Regions from separate parts of the Pedobacter sp. B4419 genome, predicted to be linked through region 2. Evidence: riboswitches for the same ligand, from Rfam matches in the RefSeq annotation. Region 2 holds a riboswitch; each other region holds the start of a gene.
The links. A riboswitch is a leader RNA that binds a small molecule or an ion and turns the genes downstream of it on or off. The one in region 2 is predicted to bind S-adenosylmethionine.
Positions count from the first base shown of each region.

Region 1: it holds a riboswitch for S-adenosylmethionine, as region 2 does, so the genes downstream of both, AC570H_RS05695 (O-acetylhomoserine aminocarboxypropyltransferase/cysteine synthase family protein) here and metH (methionine synthase) in region 2, are expected to answer to the same signal.
Region 3: it holds a riboswitch for S-adenosylmethionine, as region 2 does, so the genes downstream of both, AC570H_RS06750 (peroxiredoxin family protein) here and metH (methionine synthase) in region 2, are expected to answer to the same signal.

Region 1 covers NZ_JCASSL010000001.1:1,419,741-1,430,059, reverse strand. The annotation lists gene AC570H_RS05710 (DUF4345 domain-containing protein) at 95-493, opposite strand; gene AC570H_RS05705 (hypothetical protein) at 662-1,153, opposite strand; gene AC570H_RS05700 (trans-sulfuration enzyme family protein) at 1,260-2,381, shown strand; SAM riboswitch class I at 2,571-2,683, shown strand; gene AC570H_RS05695 (O-acetylhomoserine aminocarboxypropyltransferase/cysteine synthase family protein) at 2,974-4,296, shown strand; gene AC570H_RS05690 (homoserine O-acetyltransferase family protein) at 4,366-5,424, shown strand; gene AC570H_RS05685 (homoserine dehydrogenase) at 5,531-6,772, shown strand; gene AC570H_RS05680 (dihydrolipoamide acetyltransferase family protein) at 6,841-8,178, opposite strand; gene AC570H_RS05675 (competence/damage-inducible protein A) at 8,237-9,484, opposite strand; gene AC570H_RS05670 (putative LPS assembly protein LptD) at 9,497-10,319, opposite strand, start outside.
Region 2 covers NZ_JCASSL010000002.1:2,085,569-2,095,887, forward strand. The annotation lists gene AC570H_RS20555 (Ig-like domain-containing protein) at 1-1,956, shown strand, start outside; gene metF (methylenetetrahydrofolate reductase [NAD(P)H]) at 1,953-2,906, opposite strand; gene AC570H_RS20565 (four helix bundle protein) at 2,947-3,312, opposite strand; gene metH (methionine synthase) at 3,389-7,090, opposite strand; SAM riboswitch class I at 7,212-7,312, opposite strand; gene AC570H_RS20575 (Bax inhibitor-1/YccA family protein) at 7,429-8,172, opposite strand; gene AC570H_RS20580 (hypothetical protein) at 8,211-8,777, opposite strand; gene murQ (N-acetylmuramic acid 6-phosphate etherase) at 8,836-9,642, opposite strand; gene AC570H_RS20590 (S41 family peptidase) at 9,832-10,319, shown strand, end outside.
Region 3 covers NZ_JCASSL010000001.1:1,661,804-1,672,122, forward strand. The annotation lists gene AC570H_RS06740 (SusC/RagA family TonB-linked outer membrane protein) at 1-736, opposite strand, end outside; gene AC570H_RS06745 (transferrin receptor-like dimerization domain-containing protein) at 751-2,979, opposite strand; gene AC570H_RS06750 (peroxiredoxin family protein) at 3,150-3,743, opposite strand; SAM riboswitch class I at 3,837-3,941, opposite strand; gene AC570H_RS06755 (dihydrofolate reductase family protein) at 4,193-4,762, shown strand; gene AC570H_RS06760 (VOC family protein) at 4,839-5,246, opposite strand; gene AC570H_RS06765 (VOC family protein) at 5,436-5,885, shown strand; gene AC570H_RS06770 (S41 family peptidase) at 5,960-7,708, opposite strand; gene AC570H_RS06775 (LytR/AlgR family response regulator transcription factor) at 7,848-8,585, opposite strand; gene AC570H_RS06780 (sensor histidine kinase) at 8,578-10,319, opposite strand, start outside.

The DNA.
Region 1 (10,319 bases), on a different contig from region 2:
CCGCTATAGCCTTCGTGCCTCGGGGCTGCCGCTTTTATCGGGGCTATGGAGTGAGGCCATTCGCTACAACGAGCTACTCCACGTTTAACCATACTTATTGATAAGCTACTTTCTGTTTTGCAAGCAGAAGCAAAGCAATTACGGCAAGTAAGCTTTCGATCCCTAACCACGTTAATATAAACGTACTTGGCTCTCCCTCTGCAACGATGCTGTACAAACGGCCAAGTGCAAAACCACCGCAATAAAGCAATACTAAAACGAGGGCTTCTCTTTGCATTTTAAATGATCCATAAATCAGATAAAATGCAAACATCATATTTACACCTCCGTAATAGGCTCTGATTGAATTTCGGGCACTAATGTTATCGAGCTTTACCGAAACCAAATCCATGATACTTTGCGGATTAAGAATTGCCTGTACAGCAATATTTAGAAATGCCAGACCTACCAGTATCAGAAAGAATTTCGTAATAATGACTGTGTGTTTTTTCATTTGTTTATTTTTTTCAAATGTATACAGTCGTTAAATTGAACTTCTTGATTGAAATCAAGATTTTGAACTGGCGGTTCAGTAAGCTAATCAGTAAAAAAGTTAATGAACAAAAAAAGCCATAGCTATACGTCCGTACAACTATGGCTCTTATTATCTTGTTAAGCGCGCTTATTTAGCTGCTTTAGAAAAATTCATTACGATATAAGCAGTTTTGTTGCCGTACTCAATCGGCGATTTGATGGTCATGTTTACATCATCGGCTGCTGCCAGCATTAAACGATAGCCTTCGGTTACGTTTTTAGCTTTATCGCCTTCGTATAGTTTTTTGAACTGGAAAGTCTCATCTGCAGGACTCACCGACCAGAAAATAGTCTGTACTTTCGCGGCACAAGTTGCACTCGATGGCAAACTGTAGCTGCCATTTCCGCTGTTGGTCAGGTTCCAAGTACTACCAATAAAACATTTATAAGAGCTTTCGCCTAAGAACGATTTTACCGCAATATCAGGAATACCATCAAAGGTGATGTTATTTAATACCCAATTGCCGGTTACGCCACCTCTTTTTACTGCAGGTGCGCCTGATGTTGTTTTCGGAGAACAGCTTTGTAACACTATTAATGAACTACAAATTAAAGCTGCTATTAAAAATATTCTTTTCATATACTTGTTTTTTGAATATGCTAATTACACAAATCTTGCCAAAACTTACAACTTTTAAGATTAAAATTTAGCTTTGCGATAAAACATTGTTAATTAAGAAGAAAAAATGAAACCCGAAACTACTGCCATCCATGCCCTCAATTTAACAAAAAGTGCTACCGGCGATGTAACCATGCCAATTAGTCTCTCTACTACTTTTTTAAGGGGCGATGATGGTGGTTATCCTGGCGGACACATGTACAGTAGAGTGAGCAATCCCAACAGGTCGGCATTAGAGAACGTAATCACAGCGCTTGAATTTGGTGAAGACACCTGCGCTTTTTCTTCGGGCAATACCGCTGGCATGGCTGTTTTTCAGGCATTAGAACCCGGAAGCCACATTATCGCGCCAGACGATATGTACTGGGGCTTTAAAAAACAGTTGCAGACCATCTTTGCTTCAACCTTAACCTTCGATTTCATCGATCTCACCAATATTTCAGTTATCGAAAGCTACATCAGGCCCGAAACGGCTTTAATTTGGGCCGAAACACCTTCCAACCCGCTTTTAAAGATAACCGATATCGAAGCCCTTGCCGCAATTTGTAAAAAGCACCAGCTGATTTTTGCCTGCGACAGTACTTTTGCCTCTCCTATTTTGCAAAACCCGATTAAGTTGGGCGCTGCCATCGTGATGCACTCTACTACTAAATACATTGGCGGGCATAGCGATGTTTTGGGTGGATGTTTAACTACTGCACATAAAAACGAGTTTTGGGAGAAAATTAGAAATGTACAGCAAACCGGTGGTGCAGTTCCTTCTCCTTTCGATTGCTTCTTGTTGTTACGTAGCTTAAAAACATTGGCTTATCGCATTAAAGGCCATTGCGAAAACGCAACAAAACTGGCCGAATACTTAGAAAAACACCCTAAAATTGAAGCCGTTTACTATCCTGGTTTAACTTCTCACCCACAACATGAAATCGCCAAAAAACAGATGCGAGATTTTGGAGGGATGCTTTCCATTTTGGTAAAGGGTGATGCGGCAAAAGCCAGAACCGTAGTCAACAATGTGCATTTGTTTGCACAGGCTACTAGTTTGGGAGGCGTAGAAAGCTTAATCGAGCATCGTGCCTCTGTTGAAGGTCCGGATACCAAAACCCCACAAAATTTAATTCGGGTGTCGGTTGGCCTAGAACATATCGACGATTTGATTGCCGATTTGGATCAGGCACTGGATAAGATTTAGCAATTGAAACTAAACTATCGATCCTTAAACTAAGGACCATACACCAACAAAGTATACACATTAAACCTTAGCTATCAGCAATTTAAAAATAAATCGAAATTTTATTTTGCAGTTTCTTAAATTTTCTCATACCTTTGAAACATTATTCGGCGAAAGCTGAATTTCCAAGTCAATATCTTTTTAAGATTTGATTTATAAAGAAGTGGCGAGAGACAGGCTCTTTGACCCACTGGCAACCCTCCCTAACGGAGAAGGTGCCAATTCCTGGCCGGGCAACATGGTGTTGTTTGGAAATATAAATTGAAGAAAATGAAAAAGTTCAATTCACCATCGCTCCTTAGCGAAAACCCAAGTTCAAAACCCAACAGGTCGGTTTCATTTTTAAATGTAAATCAGTTTTGCTGTAACCCTCAGTTGATGTGTTGTATGTGCTGTCGCATATACTAAGCACAAAATTCTTCCCCTTTGTTTTTCAATCTGGAAGGCCTCGAAAAATCGAGGTACGCTGATCGCTAATGCTGGATTTAAGCCAAAAAGCTTCGCCACATTCGAAATTACAACATTTCAATTTTACAATTAAAACTTAGAAACCATGTCAACTTCATATAAATTCGAAACCCTGCAGCTACACGCTGGACAAGAAATAGACCCTACAACCGGCTCGAGAGCCGTACCTATCTATCAAACCACTTCCTATGGCTTTAAAAATTCTGAACACGGCGCCAACCTGTTCGCGCTAAAGGAATTTGGTAACATCTATACCCGTTTAACCAATCCTACTACAGATGTATTCGAAAAGAGAATTGCGGCTTTAGAAGGAGGCGTTGCTGCCTTAGCGGTTGGATCTGGACAAGCGGCCCAATTTATTGCCCTAAACAATATTTTACAGGCCGGAGATAACTTTGTATCTTCAAATCACCTTTATGGTGGTAGCTACAATCAGTTTAAAGTAGCATTTAAACGTTTAGGCATCGAAACCCGTTTTGCCAACGGCGATGATCCTGTAGACTTTGAAGCCAAAATTGATGGCAATACCAAAGCCATTTATGTAGAAACCATTGGCAATCCCTCTTTCAGCATTCCTGATTTTGAAAAGATCGCTGCTATCGCTAAAAAACATGATTTGCCTTTAGTGGTTGACAATACTTTTGGCGCAGCAGGTTACTTGTTCAAGCCATTAGAACATGGCGCTAACGTAGTGGTGCAATCTGCTACCAAATGGATTGGCGGTCATGGCACGAGCATTGGCGGCGTAATTGTAGATGGTGGCAACTACAACTGGGGCAACGGCAAGTTTTTTCAATTCATAGAACCATCAGAAGGCTACCATGGCTTGATTTTCGATGATGTTTTCGGACAAGATGGCCCTTTTGGCAATATCCAGTTTATTATCCGTGCCCGTGTAGAAGGCCTTCGCGATTTTGGTCCGGCATTGGCTCCTTTCAATTCTTTCTTATTGATCCAAGGTTTGGAAACGCTCTCGCTACGCGTACAACGCCATGTAGAAAATGCATTGGCTTTGGCTACCTGGCTAGAAAACCATCCGGCTGTTGCCAAGGTTAACTATCCGGGCCTAGAAAGCAGTCCATATCATGCCAATGCCAAAAAATACCTGCGTAATGGATTTGGCGCCGTACTTTCATTCGAGCTGAATGGCGAGAAGGAACATGCAACAGCTTTGGTTGACAGCTTAAAATTGGTTAGCCATTTGGCCAATGTAGGCGATGCCAAAACACTGATCATCCAGCCATCAGCCACTACGCACCAGCAATTGAGCATCGACGAGCAGCTTACAGCCGGTGTTACGCCGAACCTGCTGCGTGTTTCTGTCGGCATCGAACATATCGATGACATCATCGCCGATTTTGAGCAAGCTTTTTCAGTTGTCAATGAACAGTTAGCCGTTTACAATTAACCTTATAATATCCAAACTTAAACCTTCCAACCTTAGCACATCCAACTTTATATATACTACCAACAAAAAATGAGTACTACATCCACATATAAACACCCTAAGATCTATAAGCTGGAAAACGGCAAAAAGCTGCGTAATGTAGAAATTGCCTATCAAACTTATGGAAAACTGAATGCCAATAAAGACAATGTGATTTGGGCTTGCCATGCCCTAACCGCTAATGCCGATGTATTAGACTGGTGGGATGGTTTGTTTGGCAACAGCGCCTTGTTTAACCCGAATGAGCATTTCATCATTTGTGCAAACATTTTGGGCTCGCATTACGGCACTACCAATCCGTTAAGCGTTAATCCGGTAACTGGCCAGCCTTACTATCTTTCTTTTCCAGAATTTACCATTAGGGATTTGACCGGTTTGCACCAATTACTGGCCAATCATTTGGGGATTAACAGCATAAAAGTATTGATCGGTGGTTCTTTGGGTGGCCAACAGGCTTTAGAGTGGGCTATTGCCAAAACCATCACGGTAGAAAACCTGATTTTAGTAGCCACCAATGCGGTTCATTCGCCTTGGGGAATTGCTTTTAACGAAAGTCAGCGTTTGGCCATCAGTACCGACAGAACATTTTATGCCAACCAGCCAGACGGTGGCTTAAAAGGTTTGAAAGCTGCACGCAGCATCGCCTTGCTTTCTTATCGTACCTACGAAGCCTATACGGCTACCCAATTGGAAAGTGTGAACGATAAAACCGGAAATTACAGGGCTTCGTCTTACCAAAACTACCAAGGCGAAAAATTGTGCAAGCGCTTTAATGCCTACAGCTATTGGTATTTGAGCAAAGCGATGGACAGCCATAATGTGGGTCGCGGCAAGAAAAGCATTGTAGCGGCATTGGCCGAAGTGGAAGCAAACACCTTGGTGATCGGAATAGATAACGATATCCTCTTCCCTATCAGCGAGCAGAAATTCTTGGCCGAGCACATTACAGATGCCCGGTTCAGCAGCATCAATTGTGCTTATGGCCATGATGGCTTTTTGATTGAAACAGATAAGCTGACCAATATTATCGGAAACTTTTTAAAAGAAAGCAGCGACAAGAAAATTATCAAGTTACATCAGACAGCCTAGTGCTTAGTCGGAAGTCAGAAGTCGGTAGTCCATAGTCTAAATCACCAATGAACTAATGACTAATGAACAATTAAAATTTACTAATTGAATTAACAAAAAATATAAAATGAGCAAGAAACTTAAAATCGGATTATTTGGATTTGGCGTGGTTGGACAGGGCCTGCATGATATCATCCGTGGACAGAACTTGAATTTAGAGGTGGTAAAAATCGCCATCAAAAACCCAGAAAAGAAGCGTAGTCTTGATGCACATCTTTTCACTACCTCACATGATGAAATCCTGGACAATCCAGAAATCAATACCATTGTGGAACTGATTGACGATGCAGATGCCGCCTTTCAGATTGCAAAAAAAGCGTTGAGCAACGGAAAACACGTGGTATCGGCCAACAAAAAAATGATTGCTACGCACCTAGAAGAACTGGTGAAACTGCAAGCCGAACATGGCACTTCTTTACTGTATGAAGGTGCAGTATGCGGCAGTATTCCGATTATCCGTAACCTGGAAGAATATTACGATAACGAACTGCTCCATGGAATTAGTGGAATCTTTAATGGTTCTTCAAACTATATTCTTTCTAAAATATTTAACGAAGGCCTAAGCTACGGTACCGCTTTGCAACAAGCCCAAGATTTAGGCTTTGCCGAAACCGATCCAATTTTAGACGTGGGTGGCTATGATCCTAAATTTAAACTAACCATTGCCACGGCACATGCTTATGGCTTGTTCATTAATCCAGATCATATCTTAAATGTAGGCATCCAGAATATTTCTGATGCCGATATCCAATATGCAAGGGAGAAAAACTTCAAAATCAAATTGGTACCGACTGCCCGTAAGATCAGCACCAAACAGATCGTAACCTTTGTATTGCCAAAATTTGTAAAGGCTGATGATTTCTTGTACAACGTAGAAAACGAATACAATGGCGTAACCGTACAGGCTGCTTTCGCCGATAAACAGTTTTTCTTCGGAAAAGGTGCCGGTGGCCACCCTACTGGCGCAGCAGTACTTTCTGATATCGCAGCTTTGCGTTACGATTACAGGTACGAGTATAAAAAGTATCACCAGCAAAATGGCTTGATCCATACCGATAAAGTAAGCATCGAGGTTTACCTGCGCTATGTACACGAATATACCGTAGAAAAACTGCAGGTAGAAAATATCTCTGAGCGTTTTGCCCGTAACGACTATAAATATGTAATTGGCAGCATCAGCCTAAAAAACCTGATCGAAAATCGTGAGTTGCTGTTAAACAAAGATGTATTTATTGCCCAAACAGGCAAATTGACTTATAGCCAACAAGACATTAAGGCCATCGCTGAAGAAGGCTTGCTTGTAAACTAGCTATCAAAATATTTTTTGTTTTGTTTCTATGCAAAAAGCCCTCGAAATATTCGAGGGCTTTTGCTTTATTAAGAAATTTCTCTATTCAGATCCCAATTTTCTAGGTAATCGGCTACGCGACGAACAAATGATCCGCCTAAAGCACCATCTACTACCCTATGGTCGTAAGATAACGACAGGAACATCATGTGCCTGATGGCAATTACATCGCCAAATTCTGTTTCTAACACAGCTGGTTTCTTTTTAATGGCACCAACGGCTAAAATGGCTACCTGAGGCTGGTTAATGATCGGCGTACCCATTACATTGCCAAAAGAACCCACATTGGTCAAGGTAAATGTACCGTTTTGGGTTTCGTCTGGTTTCAGTTTAGAACCGCGCGCTCTCGAAGCCAAATCGTTAACGGCTTTCGTAAGACCAAGCAGGTTCAATTGATCGGCATTTTTAATTACCGGTACAATCAGATTTCCGCTAGGCAAAGCAGCAGCCATACCAATATTGATATCGCGTTTTTTGATAATCTGGGTTCCGTTTACCGAAACATTGATCATCGGAAAATCTTTGATGGCTTTGGCAACCGCCTCTACAAAAATTGGCGTAAAGGTAATTTTTTCGTTTTCACGTTGTTCAAAAGTCTTTTTCACCTTATCGCGCCACATCACCAAATTGGTTACATCGGCTTCAACAAACGAGGTTACGTGTGGCGAATTGTGCTTGCTCATTACCATATGTTCGGCAATCAGCTTGCGCATCCTGTCCATTTCGATAATTTCATCGCCACCGTTTAAGCTTGGCGCAGCTGCCACTGGCTGCTGTACTTTAGCAGGCTCTGCAACAGGTTTGGCTACCGGAGCGGGTTGGGCAGCCACAACTGGAGCTCCTCCGTTCTTTTGCTGTACATAATTCAACAAATCGTCTTTGGTTACACGGCCATCGGCCCCGCTCCCTTTAAGCTGATCTAATTCTGCGATAGAAATGTTTTCTTGTGTGGCTATATTTTTAACCAATGGCGAATAAAAACGATCAGATTCTTTAAAATCCTGAGGTTTGTTCGGCTCAGTTGGTGTATTTGGCAATTGGCTAATTCCAGGAATGTTCTCTGCAACTACGGCTGGAGTTTCTTGAGGAGCTTTAGTTTCTTCAACAGGAGCACTTTCTTGGCCACCTTCAGTTTCAATGATGGCAATTACTGCACCAACCTGAACAACATCGTCGGCCACAAACAACTGTTTAACCAGTTTTCCGGCAACTGGCGACGGCACTTCAGAGTCTACCTTATCGGTAGCAATTTCCAAGATGGTATCATCCAGTTGAATTACATCTCCCGGTTGTTTGGTCCATTTGATAATTGTTGCCTCGGCAACACTCTCTCCCATTTTTGGTAACAATAATTCGTATTGTGCCATAGTAAATCAATATGTTTATAATTGGTATATGGGCGCAAAAGTACGCTTTTTTAAGGATTTAATTCAAATCTTGTTTCAAGAGATTTAAGAGCATGGTTAAGGCAGCCATGGCCGATCGCTCAATATTTTGAATTCTTTTGCTGCCAAAAGTGAACAATTTGGCCTCTACTTTATCCTTGCTGGCTAGGGCAATCCACACCGTGCCAACCGGCTTGCCTGGCAAGCCTCCGCCTGGTCCGGCAATACCGCTTACTGCAATGGCATAATCCGTTTTAAAATGCGTAATGGCTCCTTGTGCCATTTCCTTAACGGTTTGTTCGCTCACCGCTCCAAAAGCAGTAAGTGTTTCGTGCTTCACTCCTAAAATCGATTCTTTTAAATCATAAGAATAAGCCACAGCACCACCGGCAAATACGGCAGATGAACCTGCATGTTGCGTAATGAGGTGGGCAATATAGCCACCGGTACAGCTCTCGGCAACAGAAAGCGTAAGTCCATGCGCTTCCATCTGGTCTAAAATTGCTTTTTCCAAGGCAATATCCTGATCAATTACTACATGCTTGGCAATCCTGTCTATGATTTGTTGGGCAAAGTAGTTGATTTCGTTGCTTAGTACTACCTCGTCCGTTCCCTTGCCACTCAACCTCAATCTCACTTGACCCAATTTTGGCAAATAAGCCAGTTTAATATGTTCAGGCAGTTTGTCTTCAATGTCTTCTATCTGCTGCGCTAAAAACGACTCGCCCAAACCCGCGGTTAAGATGGTTTTATGAACTATAGACGGGAGATTAAAAGCTTCTTTTAGCCTGGGCAGGATTTCCTCTTCCATGAGGTACATCATCTCAAACGGCACGCCTGGCATAGATACAAAGATCTTTCCATTCACTTCAAACCACATACAAGGAGCGGTACCATTCTTATTTTGGATAACAGTACAACCATCTGGCACATCAGCCTGTTTGATATTGGCTTCGATCATCGGCCTGTTTAACCGGGCAAAAATCTCGGTTACATGCGCCAAGGTAGCCTCGTCCCTACGCAAAGGCATGCCAAAATAGTCAGACAAAGTCAATTTGGTGATATCGTCTTTGGTTGGGCCTAAACCACCGGTCATTAAAATGATGTCGGCTCGTTGCTGCGCCTCATCCAATGCCTTTTTAATATGTGTAGCCTCATCCGAAACCGAAGTGATCTGCTTAACGCTCAAGCCAATTTTGTTCAGTTCCTGGCCCATCCATGCAGAGTTGGTATCCACAACCTGACCAATCAGGATTTCGTCGCCAATGGTAATGATTTCTGCTAGCATCTTTCTGTGTTATTAGTATCTGGTATAATAGCCTTTACGCTTGCTCAATTTCAAATCTTGCAATATCGAAGCTTTTACTTTAATGTCTATCGAATAGCTCTGGTAGCTGCCAAAAGGGATCCAGCTGGCGCTCAAGTCCCAACAGTGCAAATCACGATAAATGGCAAAGGAGGTATAAGACAGGTTTTTTGCCTTAAAGTCATATCCCGAGTTAAACTGGATCTTCCACTTTGGGGTCAGGTTAAAATCTCCATTAAAGTTGAGCGTATTGCTAATGTTTCGGGTGGTTTTTTGGCCGAAGGGATTGCTGTAATTAAAACTGTAGGAGAAGGCAATGTTCCAAGGAATATTGAAATCGACAAAGGCATTCGGATCTCGGCTGATGGCTTCTAACTCTTCTATCTGTTCTGGCGTACGGGCTGCTTGTTGGGTCTGGTCCTTGAGCGCATCCATGTTTTTGTTTCTGCTTTTCAAGGCATCTGGATTCAAGCTGTAGTCGAAAGAAAAAGTAAAATTGGTTAAACGGGGCAATTTTCCGTCTTTCCATACAAATTTGTCTATCTCCCTATAAGAAACCGTTTCCACCCGATTTGCCCCTGTTCCAGAAACAGTGGTCACTTTATCTACCACATACGGACTAAATACCCCACTAAAGTTAAAACCCAACTTATCGGTAAATTGCGAACGTCCACTAAAATTGATGGGTGCCAATTTCATACTGTCTTGCACAAAATTGTAGGAACTCGAAAAGGTTAAACCTTGGATAATGGGTATCTTTTTCTCTCCGGTGCCCGTGGTGTCTTTGGTCGATGCCACTTTCAACTCTACGTTATTA
Region 2 (10,319 bases):
TTTTTGTTGATGCTGTTTGGAACGCAATACAGTTCGGCTGGGAAGCATTTTTCTCGTGTTGCAACAGTAGGTAATATCACTAATGCCAAAACATTGATCAACACCGAAGGCATGCAGCGGATAGATCCTTTAACTGCAACTTCGGTTAACGGCACCTTGAGGTTTAAGATTACCAGTTTGCCCGCCTCAACCGAGGGGGAATTGTATTACAATGATGGCATGACGTTAGTTGCTTTAAACGATATGCTGACTACCACCCAAGCCGCCGGCTTAAAATTTAGGCCTAATTTTAACTCGCCCAATTTGCCCTTTGTGGGTAAGGCAACATTCAAGTTTGCCGCAGTTGACAATAATGGCACTTCTGCCGCTGCAACCTACAGCATTAACGTGGTGGCTTCTGCTTTCGTCGATTCGGATAATGATGGGGTAAGCGATGATATAGATTTAGATGACGATAATGATGGCATTTATGATGAAGTAGAGTGGCCGCAGATAAACAGCAATGCATCTAGTGGTTCCTTTGGTACAATAAACAGCACAGAAAAGACCCGCGATTTGCCCACCCCTCCGGGCAATCCCTATAGTTATGGTGGTTCGGCGGTAAACTCATTAATGCCAGAAGCAGTGTATGTAGTAACGAGCCGTGCATGGTGTAATTCTATTCATACAGGCATTTGGAAAAACTTATCTGGGCATACTACTGGCGACGAGACTGATGCCTACTTGGCGGTAAACGGTTCTACATCATCGGGGGTGTTTTATAAAGAAGACTTAGCCCTAACGCCTAATACCTACAAATTGGCGGTGTGGGCAATCAGCGCATTTACTGGTGCAAGTACCAGCGAAGCCGGCAATATCGAGATTAGGCTTTACAGTGGCAATACCGTTATCGCTAGCTTTCAAACGGGTAAGCTATACCCTACAATGAAATCTACAGGAGCCGAAATTACAAGATCGGATTGGCAACAAGCAACAGGTTTGGTAACCATTAGCACTGCGGGTACTTACCGATTGGAAGTGAGCAACCTGTCATTGGCTGCCGATGGGAACGACTTTGCTATTGATGATGTTTCGGTTAGGCCCTTAATTAGTCCTGATACAGATGGCGACGGTATTCCTGATTATTTAGATACGGATAGCGACAATGATGGCTGTGCTGATGCAAACGAATATTATGGAAGTGCAACAGCAGCAGGCAGCGATGGCAGGTATGGCCCTATGCCAAGAACGGTTGACAGCGATGGAATGGTTGTGGGAGCTAGCTATAGTGGCAACTATGCCAATGTAGGCTCATCGGGAGCGTTTTCCTTTTTAAGCCTGCCAGCTAACCAGTTAGTTGATGTAGGGAGCAACACCAGTTTTTCGGTAAGCCTCAATAATACGGCCGCAACTGATGTTTATCAATGGCAGCAAAGTAGCGATAATGGAACTACCTGGACAAATTTAACTAATAACGGAACATACAGTGGAGCAACAGGCGCTCAGTTAACCATTACGGGTGTAAGCTTGGCCATTAACAATAATCGATACCGCGTGCTGGTAACAAAAACGAACAACATTTGTGGCAATTATAGCTCCTCAGCGCTGCTGGATATTAAGCCCTTGGCCACAAATGATGTGTTATGCTATACGCCAAGCAAAGCTCAAACCGTAAATATTTTAGCAAACGACAATACAGGCGATAGCCCAATTGCTTCAACAGTAGTGATTACTACTGCGGGTACAACAAATGCAGGCAAAACACTCGTAGTGGCCAATCAGGGAACTTGGCAAGTAGACAATACCACAGGAACGATATCTTTTACACCCAATAGCGGATATGCCGGCAATCCAACAGCAATTAGCTACACCGTTAAGGATAAAGAAAACAATGTGTCAAACGTAGCCACCATAACGCTAACGGCAACAGCCACGCCGCATGTAGCAACGCAAGGCAGTGCTGCCAAAAGCTTTTAAAATACTGCCCTTGCTATTTTTTGAGTCTGTTCTGGTCTGCCCATGGTGTAGAAATGGAGCACGGGAGCGCCAAATTCAATCAGCTCTTTGCATTGCTTGATCATAAATTCTGTTCCAATCTCTTTTACCTCGGCGGTTGATTTGGCATGTGATACCGCATCGCTCAAATCTTCAGGCAAATCAATGTGGAAGATCTTGGGCAAGGCCACCAATTGTTTGGCACTGCTGATGGGTTTCAGTCCTGGGATAATCGGTACGTTGATGCCATTCTCTCTGCACTTGTTTACAAAGTCGAAGTATTTTTGGTTATCGAAAAACATCTGGGTTACGATAAATTCGGCTCCCATATCTACCTTTTTCTTCAGGTATTTGAAATCGGCGTTCAAGTTCGGTGCTTCAAAATGCTTTTCGGGATAGCCCGCTACACCAATGCAGAAGTCGCTTTTAAAAGATTCCACATCTTCGTGCAGGAACTTGCCTTCGTTGTGGTTTTTAATATGCTGGATAAGGTCTGTTGCATAGCAATGGCCTCCAGGAGTAGGCGTAAAGGTAGAATCGGCCTGTCTGGCATCACCGCGAAGGGCCAATACGTTATCTATTCCCAAAAACTGAAGGTCGATCAATGCATTTTCGGTTTCTTCCTTGGTAAAACCGCCACAAATTAAATGAGGCACCGCATCAATCTTGTATTTGTTGATGATGGCCGCACAAATGGCAATGGTGCCTGGGCGCTTGCGGTACGAAACCTTTTGCAACAATCCGTTGTCGAGCTCCTTGTAAATGTAATCCTCCCTTAATGAAGTAACATCAATAAATGGCGGATTAAACTCCAATAAGGGATCAATGGCATCATAAACCCACTGGATGCTCTGTCCTTTGGTTGGAGGCAGCAATTCGAAAGAAAAAAGGGCTTTGCCTTTTGCGTTTTTAATATGTTCGGTGATCTTCATTCTTGTTGATAATCAGTTTTCGTTGGTTCGTCATTAGTTTTTAGTTGATGGTGTTGTAGTATCTAATAAAACCGTTGATTAATTTTCCTAAGTCTTCAATTTCTTCAAGACAGCTATTTAGCTGTTCATCAGTGATAAGAGATAAATCTTTAGAAATATAAATTTGAGTTTCTATTTCAAATAATGAACCTCTGGCAATCGATAAAAATTGTATCGTTTCTTTTTTATGTTGTCTGCCACATCCTTCTGCAATATTAGAGGGGATTGAAACTGCACATCTCCTTAGTTGGCTCGTTAATCCATACAACTCTTCTTTAGGAAATTTAGAAGTGAGCAAATAGACCTGCGAAGCAAATCCTCTTGCCTTTTTCCAAACGTCCAACTCTGTATACTTCTGATAACTCATGTATGAACAACTAACAACTAACAACTAACCAACTAACAACTATCCAACTAACAACTATCCAACTAACAACCCGTAACTAATAGGCCAAATTAGGCGCCAGCCACCTTTCCACCTCTTCTATCGGCATGTTTTTTCTTAGGGCGTATTCTTCCACTTGGTCTTTGGTAATTTTGCCCAATCCGAAATAGCGCGATTGCGGATGCGAGAAATAAAAACCACTTACCGCTGCAGCTGGATACATGGCGAAGCTCTCGGTTAGCCTTAATCCGATTTTGTTTTCGGCATCTAAAAGGTTAAATAAGGTTTCTTTTTCGGTATGGTCTGGACAAGCAGGGTAGCCTGGTGCCGGACGGATACCCGCATAAGCCTCTTTAATCAGTTCTTGGTTATCGAGATTTTCCTCTTTGGCATAGCCCCAATAATCTTTTCTTACCAGTTCGTGCATGCGCTCTGCAAAAGCTTCGGCCAAACGATCGGCCAAGGCCTTGGCCATAATGCTGTTGTAGTCATCATGGTTTTTCTCAAACTCTGCCACCAGTTCATCACAGCCGATGCCTGCTGTTACTGCAAAGCCACCAAAATAATCCTGCACGCCGCTGTCTTTTGGCGCAATAAAATCAGACAGGGCATAATACGGCTCGCCTGCAACTTTCTCTGTTTGCTGGCGCAACGTGTGAATAGTTATCAGTTTTGAGTTATCAGTTTTCAGGTGTGGGTCAGCTGCCAACTCTGAGCTGTCAACTGTCAACTGGATATCGTCTCCTACCGAATTGGCAGGCCAGAAACCAATTACGCCTTTGGCAGTGAGCAATTTTTCATCTAAAATGCGTTTGAGCAATACTTGGGCATCATCGAATAATTTTTGTGCCTCAACGCCAATTGTTTTATCATTGAATATTTTCGGGTAGCTTCCCCTTAATTCCCAGGTATGGAAAAACGGAGTCCAATCGATATAAGGCACCAGGTCGTCTAAAGGATAATCTTCAAAAACGCGGGTGCCCGTAAAAGTTGGGGCAGGAGCAACGGTATCCAAATCAATTTTGAATTGATCGGTACGTGCCTCTTCAATGTTTTTATAGCGTTTATCAGAACGTTTGTTCAAATGTGCCTCACGCGCTTTGTCGTATTCGGCCTTGATGCCGGCAATATAGTCGCCACGTGTTTCCTGGTTCATCAGGGTACTGCATACGGTTACGCTACGCGAAGCATCGAGTACGTGGATGGCGGGACCAGAATAATTAGGTGCAATTTTTACGGCAGCATGGATACGTGAAGTGGTAGCGCCACCCACAATTAACGGAATGGTAAAACCTTCGCGCTCCATTTCTTTGGCAAAGTGAACCATCTCATCCAACGAAGGGGTGATCAAGCCACTTAAGCCAATGATATCCGCATTGATTTCTCTGGCTTTTTTAATGATTTCCTGTGCAGGAACCATTACACCCATATCTACAATCTCAAAGTTATTACAAGCCAATACTACGCCTACAATATTTTTGCCGATATCGTGTACATCGCCTTTTACGGTAGCCATCAGTACTCTGCCGGCCGATGAGCTTTGGTTGCCATCAGGATTGGCCAATTTCTCGGCCTCGATATAAGGCAATAAAATGGCTACGGCTTTTTTCATTACCCTGGCCGATTTAACCACCTGAGGCAGGAACATTTTGCCTGCACCAAAAAGATCGCCTACGATGTTCATGCCATCCATTAGGGGGCCTTCGATTACGTGTAGGGGACGAGGGTATTTCAGCCTTGCCTCCTCCACATCTTCGTCAAGGTATTCGATAATGCCTTTTACCAAGGCATGCGATAATCTTTCTTCAACCGGAGCTTTGCGCCAGGTTTCATCTTTAACTATGGCCTTGCCTTTGTTTTTTACGGTTTCGGCAAAATCTACCAAACGTTCTGTGGCATCTGGTCTGCGGTTAAGCAATACATCTTCCACGCGCTCCAGCAATTCAGGCTCAATTTCTTGGTAAACTTCCAGCATTCCGGCGTTTACAATGCCCATGTCAAGTCCAGCTTTGATGGCATGGAACAGAAAGGCAGAGTGCATGGCTTCGCGAACCACGTTGTTGCCTCTAAAAGAGAAGGAAATGTTAGAAACCCCGCCGCTTACCTTGGCATAAGGCAGGTTTTCTTTGATCCAGCGGGTGGCGTTGATAAAATCGACGGCATAATTGTTATGCTCTTCCAAACCGGTGGCAACCGTTAAAATATTAGGGTCGAAAATGATATCCTGTGGTGGAAAACCTAATTCGTTGACTAGGATATCATAACTTCTTTTACAGATTTCAATTCTCCGCTCATAGTTGTCGGCCTGGCCCTGTTCATCAAAAGCCATTACCACGATAGCCGCACCATAGCGCATAATTTTGCGGGCACTTTCCTTAAACTTCTCTTCGCCTTCTTTTAGCGAAATAGAGTTAACGATGCCTTTGCCCTGCAAACATTTCAAGCCATTTTCAATTACCGACCACTTAGATGAATCGACCATGATGGGCAGTTTGGAAATATCGGGTTCAGAGGCAATCAGGTTGAGGAATTTGGTCATGGCTGCTTCCGAATCGAGCATGCCCTCGTCCATATTGATGTCGATCACCTGTGCGCCTCCATCTACCTGTTGGCGTGCCACGGTTAAGGCAGCTTCGTAATCGCCACCCAAAATGAGTTTAGAAAATTTGGGAGAACCCGTAATGTTGGTTCGCTCTCCTACGTTTACGAAAATGCTTTCGGGGGTGATGGTTACGGGTTCCAAACCGCTCAAACGCAGGTAAGGCTCAACCGTAGGAATTTGTCTCGGCTGAGATTTTCTTGCCTTTTCGGCAATGCAGCCAATGTGTTCTGGCGTAGTGCCACAACAGCCACCCACAATGTTTACGAAACCCGAGGTGATAAAATCATCAACCAGGTGCGCCGTTTCATGTGGCATTTCATCATAGGCTCCAAATTCGTTTGGCAAACCGGCATTAGGGTAGGCCGAAACATAACAAGTTGCCTTGGCAGCCAGTTCTTCAATGTGCGGACGCATTTCTTTGGCGCCCAAGGCACAGTTAAAGCCAACACTTAAAGGCTGGGCATGGCTGATGGAATTTAGAAAAGCCTCTGCCGTTTGGCCAGAAAGCGTTCTTCCAGAAGCATCGGTAATGGTTCCCGAAATCATGATTTCGAGCTTGCGGCCCACTACTTCTTCATATTGCTTAATAGCTGCAATAGCTACTTTGGCATTTAAGGTGTCGAATATGGTTTCGATGAGCAATAGGTCTGAACCACCGTCAACCAATCCTCTGATCTGCTCGTAGTAGGCATCATACAACTGGTCGAAGGTAATGGCCCTATAACCCGGATCGTTTACATCTGGAGAAAGGGAAAGCGTACGGTTGGTTGGACCAATGGCACCGGCTACAAAACATTGTCTGCCTGGGTTTTTGGCCATAAATTCCAGCACGGCTTCTTTGGCTACCCGGGCACCTTCAAAACTCAATTCGTAAGAAAGGTCTTCCATCTGGTAGTCGGCCATAGAAATACGTTGGGTACTGAAGGTATTGGTTTCGATGATATCGGCACCAGCCTGCAAATACTCAAGGTGAATGGCTTTGATGATATCCGGGCGCGTGATATTGAGCAAATCGTTATTGCCTTTTACATCACAAGGATGATTTGCAAAACGTTCGCCCCTAAAATCTTCTTCGCTTAGGATATAACGTTGTATCATCGTGCCCATGGCACCATCTATAATTAAGATCCTTTTCTCTAACTCTTCTCTAATGTTCATTAAGTATGGCGTATTGAGATATGGGTATAGCGCTTACCTAGAGAAATATCGCTTTACGCAATACGCTATACTCTAATCTAATGTTGGCTTATCTCGAAAAGTCGGGCTATATTTTGACTTTAACTTATCTTTTTCTGATTAACAGAATAGAATTTAGCACCTTGTCAGCACAGGTTGCTAAGACTTCGCAGGGTCTAATCCCTCCATCTTTCTTAATAAGCAGTACAAAAATGCAACAATGCAACATCAATTCCAAAAATATCGTGTCGAAACCAAATAAAATTACAAAGGCCATGCAAATGTGCATGGCCTTCGATATAATGTTTTGATTGTGGCGCTTATCTTCTGCCGCCGAAAATGCGCAACAGGTAAAGGAAAATGTTGATGAAATCGAGGTAAAGCGACAAAGCAGCCATAATGGCTAATTTCTTTGTGTCTGTTGCTACCATCTGATCGCCGTTTTCTTCAATGCCCATACCAATTCTTTTGATCTTTTGTACATCATAAGCTGTTAAGGCTGTAAATATCGCAATGCCGATAAAAGCCATTACCAAGCTAAACTGTTCGCTTTTGATGAACATGTTTAATATCCCTGCAATAAACAAACCAACTACGCCAATCATTAAGATCGGGCCGAACTTGCTAAGGTCTACGTCAGTGGTATAACCTAAAAAGGCCATTATACCGAAAATACCGGCTGCTGCCGCGAAGCAACTGATTACCGAAGCACTGGTGTAGATCAGCAAAATAAAGCTCAAGCTAACACCTAGCAATACAGAGAATAATACAAATACGGTTAATAACGCGCCATAAGAAAGCTTGTTAAAGCCGGCCCCCATTAAAATTACGAGACCAAGTGGCGCAAACATAGCAATATAGCCAAAAATAGTTCTTTGGCCTGTTTCAAAATTGATCAGGTAAGAAAGCGCTTCTGCAGAATTAGAAATAAATAAAGCGGCAAAAGTAGAAATAGCCAGTGCCACAAACATCCAAAGGAATACATTGGCAAAGAATTTTTTAGAGATCGATCGCTCTTGTACAAAGACCGATTTATCTTGGTATTGATAATTTTCTTGTTCCATTTTTTTAGTTGAAAATAATGTAGGTTAAAAATACGGTTTTAATTTAATCTTTTTGTCAAGAGTTCTTCCACTTTTTTGTAAAACTGTAGCGGTTTGAGCTTTCTCCAGTGCATTTCGTCCAGTTCGCCCCCAAAGTTGATGTAGTAGTCGATGCTGTGGTCGCGAAACTCGCGGATCACGTGCTGGCTGAAGTTGATGCCCGCAATCCATCCGTCTTCTACATCCTGAAACCACTCTTCGTAATAGCTATCGTCTGAGGCGTGGAAGTTCAGCACGTTTTCGCCCACCAGGATAAACTTGTCAATGCCTTCCTGGATCATGAGTTCTATGATTTCCCTTTTCAGCATCATGATGTCGTTGTGGATAGTATCGTTCCATTCGCCCATCATTTCAATAATGGCATAGCCCCTTTCATAATCGGCATACAGCACCTTGAGGTACAAGGTAGGCGAGCCAAAAGTATCCCACTGGGGGTGGATGAGGTAATTGTAAAGCTGCTTGTCGAAATAGAATTCGGAGTATTCGGTATTAAAAAACGGCGAACGCTCATCTTCTGCAGCGATGTAATCATCGCGCCATAAATAAAAGGGTTCTATCTCGTGCATAAAAAGATTTTAGTAGTGCGTATTGGGATATGCGTATTGCGTAACTGCCAACTGAAAACTAGCGCTTGCTGGCTTCAACTGCCTTGCGTACGCTTCCGTACTTGCTCAACAGATCGGCAGCCTGCTCGTGGCCAATGTGCAGTTCGTCCATCACCATTTGCGTGCCCCTGTCAACCAGTTTATGGTTAGTTAACTGCATATCTACCATTTTATTGCCCTTTACACGTCCTAAACGGATCATTACCGTAGTGCTGAGCATGTTCAATACCAGTTTTTGGGCTGTGCCCGATTTCATGCGGGTTGAGCCGGTTAAAAACTCCGGACCTACCACTACCTCAACCGGGAAGTCGGATTCGGCAACAATGGGGCCACCTTCGTTGCAAACAATGCAGCCTGTTAAGATGCCTTGCTGGCGAGCCGTATTTAAACCGCCCACTACGTAAGGAGTAGTACCCGAAGCAGCGAGGCCTACCAATGAATCCTTTTCGTTGATGTTGTATTCCTGCAAATCAATCCAGGCCTGTTTATCATCGTCTTCTGCAAATTCTACAGCCTTGCGGATGGCCGAATCGCCACCTGCAATAATGCCCACCACCTGATCAAAAGGTACGCCGAAGGTTGGCGGGCATTCAGAAGCGTCAACTACGCCCAAGCGGCCACTGGTGCCGGCGCCTATGTAAAATAGTCTTCCGCCGTTTTGCATTCTTTCGGCTACGGCTGTAGCTAGTTTTTCAATTTGGGGCAGGGCTTTCTCAACGGCAAGGGGAACTAGCTTATCTTCGTTATTAATGCCTTTCAAAATCTCTAAAACCGACATTTGGTCAATGTCGTGGTATTTAGATTCTTGTTCGGTTACTCTCTTCATTGGGGTCATTTGATGTAAAGGTCGTTAATTTTCAAATTAACAGGAAATATTTGCGTAAATCCATGCAATTTTAGAGAGAAGATTACGCCCCTGCAAATATTTGCCCGAAAATATTCAAAAAACTAAATGAATTAGCCTTTGTTATTTCAATAAAGCGCTAATTTTCATAACTTTGTGCTACGCTATAGGATGAAAAAGAACACCCGTTTTAATGTACTTATTGCCCTTACCTATTCAGTTACCTTAATAGGCGGAATGTATTTGGGCTTTAAATTTTTAAAAGACCAAGGGTTTCAGGTGCAAAAAGACCAGCGTTATGCCGACAATAACGCCCAAAAAGTAGAAGATATCATCCATATCATCAACAAAAACTATGTTGATGAGGTAAATGCCGATAGCCTGCAGCACCTGCCGATAGACAGCTTGCTGCATCAGCTCGATCCGCACAGCAGCTATTTGCCACCCACCAAAGCCTATGAACTGGCCGAAACCCTAGAAGGAAATTTCGAGGGCATTGGCGTAGAATATTACATCCTCAACGATACGCTTTTGGTTACCAGCGTGCTCAATAACGGACCTGCTTTTATGGCCGGCATTAGGCAAGGCGATAAAATCCTGAAAGTAGACAGTACCAATGTGAGCGGCCATGCTTTGCCACGTTCAGAAATGATGGGCAG
Region 3 (10,319 bases), on a different contig from region 2:
AGATTCCTGTATTGACGTTGAGCGTTACCACCGGCTTTGAATTGTATTTGCCGCGCTTGGTGGTAATGATGATGACGCCATTGGCTCCACGCGATCCATAAAGTGCACTCGCCGAGGCATCTTTAAGTACTGAAATCGATTCTACATCCGCAGTATTGATCGCATTGATATTTCCAGAAAAAGGCACGCCATCTACCACATAAAGCGGATCACTAGATGCATTTACCGAACCCACGCCCCTCAAGCGGATGGTCGCTTCGCTACCTGGCTGTCCGGCTGAGGCAACTGCCTGCACACCTGGAACTGCTCCCTGTAGCGTGCGACTGATGTTAGATACTTGGCGTTTTTCTAAATCTGCTGCATTGACAACCGATACCGAACCTGTATAAGTTGCGCGATTTGCACTTCCGTAAGCCACCACCAATACTTCATTGAGGTGATTATCTGCAGTTTTAAGCTGCACCGAAAGCGGTGTAGAACTTGCCGCCACTTCTTTGGTTTCGAATCCAATATAAGAGAATATCAAATCATTTTCTCCAGCTTGTAAAACGATGCTGAATCGACCATCTTGATCGGTCTGTGTGCTTTTTTTCTGTCCTTTAATGTTCACATTTACACCCGGTAATGGCTGCGAACTGCCTTCTTGTGTTACCGTTCCGTTTACCCTGCGTTCCTGGGCATAGCCAACAGCTAGCCAGCCCGTCAAAAGCAGGAATAGTAAAATTCTAAGTTTCATAATAATTGCTAAGTCTATTTTTCCTGTGTTATTTTCTCTAATGTTGTACTGAGTTTTTCGATGGCTAGCGTTGCTACCGAGATTTGTTCTTTGGCTTCGTCCCAGTTATTTTGTTCTATCGCCTCTCTGATTCCCGGCAGTGTTTTCACGCCATAGCCGGTATAAAACCCTGGCGCATAAATACTGTGGCGATACCATGGGCGTTTAGGCAAGCCTTGATCAATAAGCAGTTCTTTTTCGGCCTGATAAAGCGCTTCATTTAGTTTTTTTGCCAATTGATTATCATCAGTTGCTTTACTGCTGAATTGGCTCAGTACCAATGCCGATTGTTTCAAATGCAGTATAGCTTGATCAAATGCAGCGAAATCAAATTCTGGTACCAATGGCTTTTGTGTTGGCGCAATAAATTTCTCCTTTGGATCTGCCGCCAGTTGATAACTATTGCTATTGATCAGCAGGTTTTCTGTGCTGTATTTCTCGCGAAGCTGTGTGGCCAATTGCTTTACTTCCGTACCATACTGTGCCACGGCCTTACCTAAGCTCACAAAATCAAAAGGCAGCACATTAGCATCGGCCAAACGCAATACTGCTCTTCCCGCTGTTTTAGCCAGGGCTACTCCGTAAACAAAACTGCTGTCCTTAAAGCGCACATAGTCATCGTAAGAATCATAAATCGAGTGGTAGTCTCCACCTTCATCTTCGCCACCATAGCCTAAATTGAGTGTAGGTATGCCTAAATGCTGCAGAAAAGCAGAATAATCTGAGCCTGTGCCCAATGCTGAAATTGATAAGGTATCTTGTTTTAAAACCGTTTGCTGGGCCTTGGCACTTGTCGCTTTTACAGCGTCGTTTGCTCTTTTACGTTCAAAAACACTTACCCCTTTCTGTGGATCGATCACCGATTTGGCAATTTCACTGACCAATACTTCCAAGGCATGAGAACCGCCTGCACCTAAAAATCCACGACTGTTTCCATCAGAATTGATATAGGCAATTGCTTTTTGCTGGAGTTCTTTGGCATGGTCTTCTACCCATTCAGTCGAGCCCAAAAGCGAAGGTTCTTCTCCATCCCAGGCACAATAAACCAAGGTACGTTTAGGCCGATAGCCTGCTTTTACCAATTCGCCTATGGCACGGGCCTCTTCCAGTTCGGCTGCTAGTCCACTGATCGGATCATCTGCCCCGTTTACCCAGGCATCGTGGTGGTTGCCCCTGATCACCCACTGATCTGGGTATTGACTGCCTTTGATCTTGGCGATGACATTATAAGCTGGAACCATATCCCAGTTATGCTCAATTTTAAGATGGACTTTAGCCTTTCCGGGACCAATATGATACGTAATGGGCAATGCTCCCCTCCATTCGGCTGGTGCAACTGGACCCTCCAACGCCGCTAAAAGTGGCTGTGCATCACCATAACTGATAGGCAATACGGGAATTTTTAAAATGGTTGTTGCCTCTGCTCTTGCTAAGCGCTTGGCTTTTGCGGTGGCACCTACATCTGGTGTCAATGGATCGCCAGGATAGATCACCATATCCATTACCGATCCACGTTGAACCGTCTGGTCGTTTTTAAAAGGACCCTTTGGATAAACTTCGCCCTGATAAAAACCATCATCCTTAGGATCAGAATAAATGATACAGCCAATGGCACCGTGCTCATAGGCAACCTTTGGCTTAATGCCACGCCAAGAACGGCCGTATTTGGCAATTACGATTTTTCCTTTTACATCGATGCCTAGCTTAGCCAGTTGCGCATAATCATCTGGAAGTCCATAGTTTACAAATACCAACTCGCCTGTTACATCGCCATCAGCACCCCAGGCATTGTAGGTTGGCAACTGCCCTTCCTGTTCTGAGGTAGAATCTTCGGCAAAAGCAGGTTCTTGAAGTTGAGCAGTGTATTTATTTGGATAGGTTAATTCTAGCAGGCGTGTTTTGGGCGTTGGAAATAATACCTGATATGTTTCGATGCGGGCATCCCAGCCATAATCCTTAAATTTTTGAAGCACCGCCTGTGCTACGGCTTTGCCTCCAGCCGAACCCAAGTGATGCGGACGCGCAGCCAGTTCTTTGATGTTTTGGCCAATTCTGACATTGCTCAACCGCTGATCAAAATCCTTTTCTGTCTGTAGCTGCTGATTAGTCGCATGAGCAGTAAACCCTTTTAGCGTTGGAGTTTGTGCATAAGTAAATTGATAACCGGCAAGGCATAGCGCGGCCAGTATCCCTATTTTTTTCATAAAGATTGTGTGTTTTTGAATTAAAATGTAACCTTGGAATTTAGCTAACAGCGTCTCTTAACGAGCTGATGATGGAGTAAGAATTTTCGATAGGTAAACCTGATTTAATTTATGATTAATTATCGATCAGACAACTTCCGGCAATTGCCTGATCGATTAGGTTATTTTAGTTAAAGTGATGCTTTTAAAGCAGGTTTAGCAGTCAATGAGTCGATTACTTTTACCATCTCCTTAAATTCATTTGCATCGTATAAGCGGGTAAGGAAAACTATTTTACCGTTCTGGTCAATCACTACATTACGGGTAACACCTGCTTTTTTCTGCGCAAAGTGACCGAATATCTCTGCACCTGGATCTAATGCCAAAGGATAGCTCACCTGTATATCTTGGCGGAACTTCTTTACGGTTTCCAAAGGTTCGTCACGATCTACGCCAATTAGTACCAGGTTTTTATCCTTGTAAGCTTTCCAAACATCTTGTTCTAAATGTGGCATCTCTTTGCGGCATACGCTACACCAGCTGGCGGTAAATTGCAGGACCACTACTTTGCCCTTGAGCTGGGTTAAAGAAGTTTTTTTTCCGTTGTCGAGTAGCAATTCAAAATCTGTTGGCGCCTGATCGCCAACCTTAACCAGGTAGCCTCTATCATTGTCGACAGCAGTTATTTGGTTCGAATCTTTAGTTTGTGCAGCGGCAGTTAGGCTAGCGCTCAAGCCTGCCATCAGGATTGCGCTAAAAAACAATTTGGATCTGTTGAGTTTCATCACTTATTAGAATTAATTTTTCGGTAAAAAAACTGAAAACGCTTATTCAAACAGACATGGGTTAAGCCAGGAAGGCAACAAGCAGCAAATGCCATCTTATCGTTCTTCTTCATAAGAAGCTGGAATTAGCACCTTTCACCTTTGGTAGAGGTTGCTAAGACTTCATTGGGTCCTTCCCTCCGTCTTTCTGGATAAGTATAAATCAGTACGTTTTGTAAAACACTGCAAACATACAATTAATATTTTATAAAGTCTATAGAATTAGTAGTCTTTTTAAAATTAACAAATCCGTGACTAAATGAGGAGGATTATTAAGGAACTCCAAACGCGCTATAAAATCGTTGCCTATCTTTTGCCTTGGTCTAAAACACCCTCATATTGTCGTGATTGCACGTCACCCATATACCTTATCTCCTTTAGATTTGTATAACTAATTAATTGAAAGCAACATGAGAAAGATCAGAATTTTCGAACATATTTCGCTAGATGGCGTGATAGAGCATGACGGAGACTATACCTATGGCGCATGGACTACACCTTATAGAAGCCCTGCAGGTGCAACTATGCTTTTTGAAGCATACGGGCCAAACTTTGACCTGCTACTTGCCCGCAAAACCTATGATATATTTAGTGGCTTCTGGCCTAATGCCGGAGATTTCCCAATGGCTAATGCCATAAATGCCGCAACGAAATACATCGCAACCCACAGACCAGAGAGCTTGGAATGGGGCCCGGTAAAAGATTTGGGTGATGATGTGATCAGTACAATTCAAGAACTCAAATCGACAGATGGTCCCGACCTGATCGTAGTAGGAAGTTCTACACTCACTTCCCTATTGCTTGACAAGGGGCTGGCCGACGAAGTTGTGCTCATCACCTACCCCGTTTTGCTCGGTAAAGGTAAACGCTTATTGGCAGATAGTATTGATGCTCGGGAACTGGTTTTTGTAGATTCGAAGGCTACGCCTACTGGTTTATTGATCAACACTTATAAACACCTCGGCTCCTTGAAAAAATAAGCCATCGCCCAGTTATCGATTATCAATTGGTTTTTAAATCAAGGCAGTCTCTAAATAAGATTGCCTTGATTTGTGCTTAACTATTCTTAAACTTCGCAATTGCTTCAGGAGTAACCGGTGTGAAAAGGTTCACCAGGTTACCATCGGGATCTCTTAACAACAAGGACTGATTTCCCCAAGGCATAATTGTTGGTTCCTGTACAATGCTGTCTTTTAAAAAAGGGGTTAATTCTTCAAAACGCTGCTGTACGTCATCAACCAGAAATTCGATAATAACACTGCGGTTGCAAGCAGCTTGCGCTATATTATCGCCACCAAAAAACTGTAATGTTTTTGTACTTCCAATGGCCAGGGTTGCTGTCTTGGTTTTTAGCTCGGCAAAATCTGGAGTGTACCTAATGGCACTTACTCCCACTACGCGTTCATAAAAATTGATGAGTTCTTCTACCTCTGAGGTAATGATTCGAATAGATATTAAATTCATTGCTTATTAATTTGATTATGGAGCGAAGGTATCTGCCAGCAATGACAACCCTATGTCAGGGCTTTTCATTTTTTCTTACAACTATTTTTGAATCTTTGAGTTATCTTTCGGCTAGCAACCGAAACTTTTGATCACCTAAATCTGTTTTAAAGCAATTCCAATTTATTGCGGACAAATAAAATATAAGCTATGGCAAAAAGCAAATTACTCCGGATGGATAACATCCTCATCGTTGTGAACGACCTTGAAGCGGTGAAAGCCTTCTTTTTAGAACTCGGATTTGAGTTTGTTGGCGAAACGGTTGTAGAAGGCCCTACCGTAGATCGACTCATTGATTTGGAAAATGTTCGGGCCACGCTTGTGTTTCTGCGCACACCAGATGGACATAGTCAGCTAGAGTTGGATAAGTACCATACGCCGGATGCGGTTAGGACCGGGTCGGCACAACCTGCAGTGAACGAATTGGGCTACAGGCGCATTATGCTCGCCGTAGATGATCTCGATGAAATGGTTGCACGTATGCTGGTACATGGCGCCAAACTGGTTGGCGAAGTGATGCAATATGGAGAAACCTATAAACTGGCCTATTTAAGAGGTCCTGAGGGTATTATCGTAGGCTTGAGCGAACAACTTAATTGATAAATCAACAAAGGATATTCAGCTACATTAAGTACATCTTTATTCATTATTTTTTAATCTCGCCTAACAATGGATTATGGAAGCATTGAAATTGCTTTTTCCAATACTTCGTCTTTTCCCTTCTTTACACCATCTACGCTTGGTTTGATAACGAGGTTAGGAACAATACCAATCCTTTGTGTTTCTTTCCCATTGGGATAATAAACACCGATTTGAGTGAAATTTGTAGTCAACCCGCCTGGAAATGTAATCGGCATGCCTACACTTCCGTCGGCACCTGCGGTTTGGCTACCGATTACAACGGTATTCGGTCTTGTACTTAAAGCCATGGCAGATAATTCGGCCAAACTCTGGGTTTCTTCGTTAACCAATACAATTAATTTGCCTTTGTAATGATCTGTTTTGGTCTCTCCGATTCTAAGGTTTTTCATATAATCGTCAGACATATAGGTAAATAGGCCTGGTTTTTCTGTACTTCCAGCTGTATACCTGGCAATGTCCATTGGCTTGGCGAAAAGGTATTTTCCAATTTCCCATACAAATGATGTTTGCTTCGGATAGGTACGCAAATCGATAATCATTGCCTGGGTTTTCATAGCCAAAGGCATTACTCCGGCCAAGTGCTTCAAGTCCAACCGACCAGGATGGAAATAAGCAATGTTGTTGTTGATAATTTTAAAGCCTGTATCTGCAGGCAACGGCTTTTTGTAATTGGTTTTATAATAAGGAAAACACTTTAAGGTTGTTTTTTCGGTTTTGTTATCGCGAAGATAAGTTACCTGCATGATGGTGTCATTCGTCCTTAAAAACTGAGTTGTTAGTTTTCTCAATTGAGTTGGGTAGTTTGAAGCGATAACATAAGGCATTTTTTCTTTAATAAGCTGTTCAACAGGCACATTGTTGATGCTTTTAATCACATCTCCCCTTTTTAATGAATTAATGCCAGCCACCTCATCGTTACTGTAATTCACCACAGGGTTGTTGTCAATAAAAACAATTTCGACATTAGGTTTTAGCGCACCATAAAAGCCTTTAAGGGTATTATCATAGGGAGATACTTCAGCATGGGTATCTTTAATCTCGGCAACAAACTCAACTATGGCCAGCTTGTAGCTCAGTTCGTCTTTTGCGCCTACAAACTTAGGAACATATTCTTTTAACACGTTGCCCCAGGGCTTCTCCGTCAGGTTTTTGTAGGGCGCGAAATATTCAAATATATTCCAAAACTTAAACAAAGCCAACAACCTGTAACCAGCATCTGGATACTTAAAATTAGCATAAGGTGCCTCATTTTTAAAGATTGCAACTGGGGTTTCGGCATCGTAGAGCTTTGCATAATAACCATCTTCTGGCCTCTCGGCAACCTTAATTGAGTTTAGCTGACTGATGATGGCCTTACTCAGGCCCAAAGCGTTAAACCAATCGAAATTAGGTTTGTATTTAATTTGTTTTGCATCTATCGCTTTTGGTACTACAGTTTTAACTGGACCTAGATCCGCTATCCATTTATTTAATATTTCATTTCTTTCGGCATCTGTTTTAACTGTCAGTATTTTAGGCGTAATTCTAAATAGTTCGAAATCCCAATTGTAATTGCCTTTGACAATTGCCGGATGATGGTACTTTAAAAATCCCCAGATTTTACCTAGCAAAGCCAAGTTGCTTGTTTGCATTTGGGTTAATGCACCTATATTTACCGTAGAACCCGCTATAAACTCTTTATCCAAAGCCGCTTTTTTAGAATTATCAATTGGGGCAACCTGCTGTGCGCTTATTTTAAATAAGAGCAAAAAGGCAAGGAGGGTTAAAAAAGTCTTTTTCATACAATGTTTTATAGCTTGTTAAGCCATAAAAGTAAGGCACTTACTTTTAAAATAAACGGATGAATTAATATTCGTATAATTTGGACTAATATGCGTTAGGCAAGCATTTCTAGGTAGTAGAAATTAACATAGAATCTCATCACAAAGGTTTTGAGTAGCTCTTAAGCTGTTCGCGGATATCTTTCATTTTCCTGAAGGATACCGGAATTTTTGTTCCATTGGCTAAAATAATGGTATTGCCCTTAGTTAGGCTTTGGATGTGTCGGAGGTTAACAATATAAGATTGATGACATCGGATAAACAGCGAATCGGGTAATATGGCCTCATAATGTTTCAGTATTTTTGACACGATGATTTCTTGGCCATCTGCCAGGTAAAAGGTGGTGTAGCCCCCATCAGACTTGCAATAGATTAAATCTTTATAATCTACCAAGTGAATGTTATTTAATGTACTCAGGGTTATCTTGCTAAAATCGCCTGTAAAATTATTTACAGCCCCTTTTATTTGCAAGGCATTGAGCGCCTTCCTTTTCATTGCTTTTTCTATGGCCAAGTAAAATTCATCGTCAATAATAGGCTTTAGCAGGTAATCGATTGCCCCTGCCTTTAATGCCCTTATGGCGTATTCGTTAAAGCTGGTAATAATAATTACAGAGAAATCAGGATTCTCAAATTTCTCCAGCAAATCAAATCCCGTACCATCCGTTAATTCTATATCGAGCAAAATCACATCTGGCTTATGCTTGATGATGGCATCATAGGCAGTGCTAATGCTATGGCACTCGGCAACTATTGCTATATCCTTGTTTTTTTCGAGCAAAATGCGACAGACCGCGCATACATGGCGTTCGTCATCAACCAATATAATCTTAATCATAAGCTGTTATCAACGGAATTATCAACTTTACTACCAAACCTGACTGTCCATCGCTACGAGGGTTCATTTCGAATGAAGATCTGGCATAATACTTTTGTTTGTTCAGAAAAGCCAGACGTTCTTTGATGATCTCAATGGAAAAGGATTTTTTAAATTTATGCTGAATGTTATCCTGTTTACCAATGCCATTGTCTATAATTTCGCAAACCAGGTAGCCTTGAGCTAAAGCCATTTTAATCTCTAACATGCCCTTGTAGGAAATATTCTTAAAGGCATGCTCAATGGCGTTTTCAATTAAAGGCTGCAACAGCATATTCGGTATTTTCGCTTCTTCGGCCATTGCTGTAACAGCTTCAGCAAGCTCAAATCTATATTCGAATTTATCTGGAACCCTTATCTGCTGCAAATCCATATACATTTGTAGAATGTTCAGTTCATCATTCAAATAAATAAACTTATTACTTGAATTTTCAAGGATCAATCTATTCAGCACAGCGTATTTATTGAGATAAGAAACAGCCAATTTGGTCTCTCCCTCATAAATCTGTCTTTGGATGGCGCTCAATGCGTTCGATACAAAATGAGGGCTCATTTGGGCAAGCCGTAAACGCTCTTCTAAATCTACTGCGGCATATTTTTCCTTAAGCCTTAATTGGTAATAATAAAAATAGATTCCAGCTATCGTCAAAAGAAACAGTGCGGAAAGGAATAGTGTTCTTTGTTTAATTACTGTCGATTTTAACTCATTTGCCAAAGCCAGTTTTTCGATCTTATCATTCTGCTCTTTTACCTTATACTTAACTTCGGCATTTTTGATGGCCACTGCTTTTTGACTGTCATAGTTTTCTTTAAGAAACTTTTGATAAGCATTGGTTAATAGATCGATGTCTTTGTATTTTTTCGTTTTGACGGCAAAGCTGAGCAAATCTGCGATTACCTTTTCTTTATTTTGATAGTTGGTAACGGTTTCTATCAAAAAGTAATGCTTGGCATGTCGATAGTATTTATCGGCTTTTTCTGCATTGCCTAATTGCTCATAATCCAAAGCCAATTGAGTGGCAATGTCATTGTTTTCTATCAACCAGCCTTCGTGTTTGAGCATTGCAAAACTCTTCTCGGCTGAGAATATGGCACGATCTAATTGATCTTTTCTCCTAAAAATTTTGCTTTGCAACCTGAGGTACGCCATATCAAAGTTAGCGTTCATCATTTTCTTTATGCCATCGTCTATGCGCTCTCCTGCCAAACTATACTGTTTAGACTTGGCAATATAAAACAGGGCGCTATCTATCTGGTCTGTTTTTTCATAGAGATCTGCAATCTTATAGCAAGTAGTTTTAAAAGAGGTGTTCCTGTTTTCTTTGGCCGGAATGGGCAGTTGCAGTATTTTAAGCAAAAAAAATCTTGCCTTTTTATATTCTTTATCTAGTGTTAAGATATAAGCGTAATTGTCATATATTTTATTGGTCAGGTGAATCAGGGCATCATCGGATCTTTGGCTGGGCGGGATGCTCATGGCTTCATATTCGGCCTCCTTGATATAATTGATTGCTTTCTGGTTGTCGGCCAAGGTAACATAGAGGTAAGAAAGGTCTGTGAGTACTGTAATGTATTCATCTCTAGCAAGTTTCTTGTTTTCTTTAAAGAAAGCGTAGGCAATATTACTGCATAAAAGAGCTTTGTCTAACTGTTCAAGCCATAGATAGTTGTTACGCTTGTAATAATTAATAAACG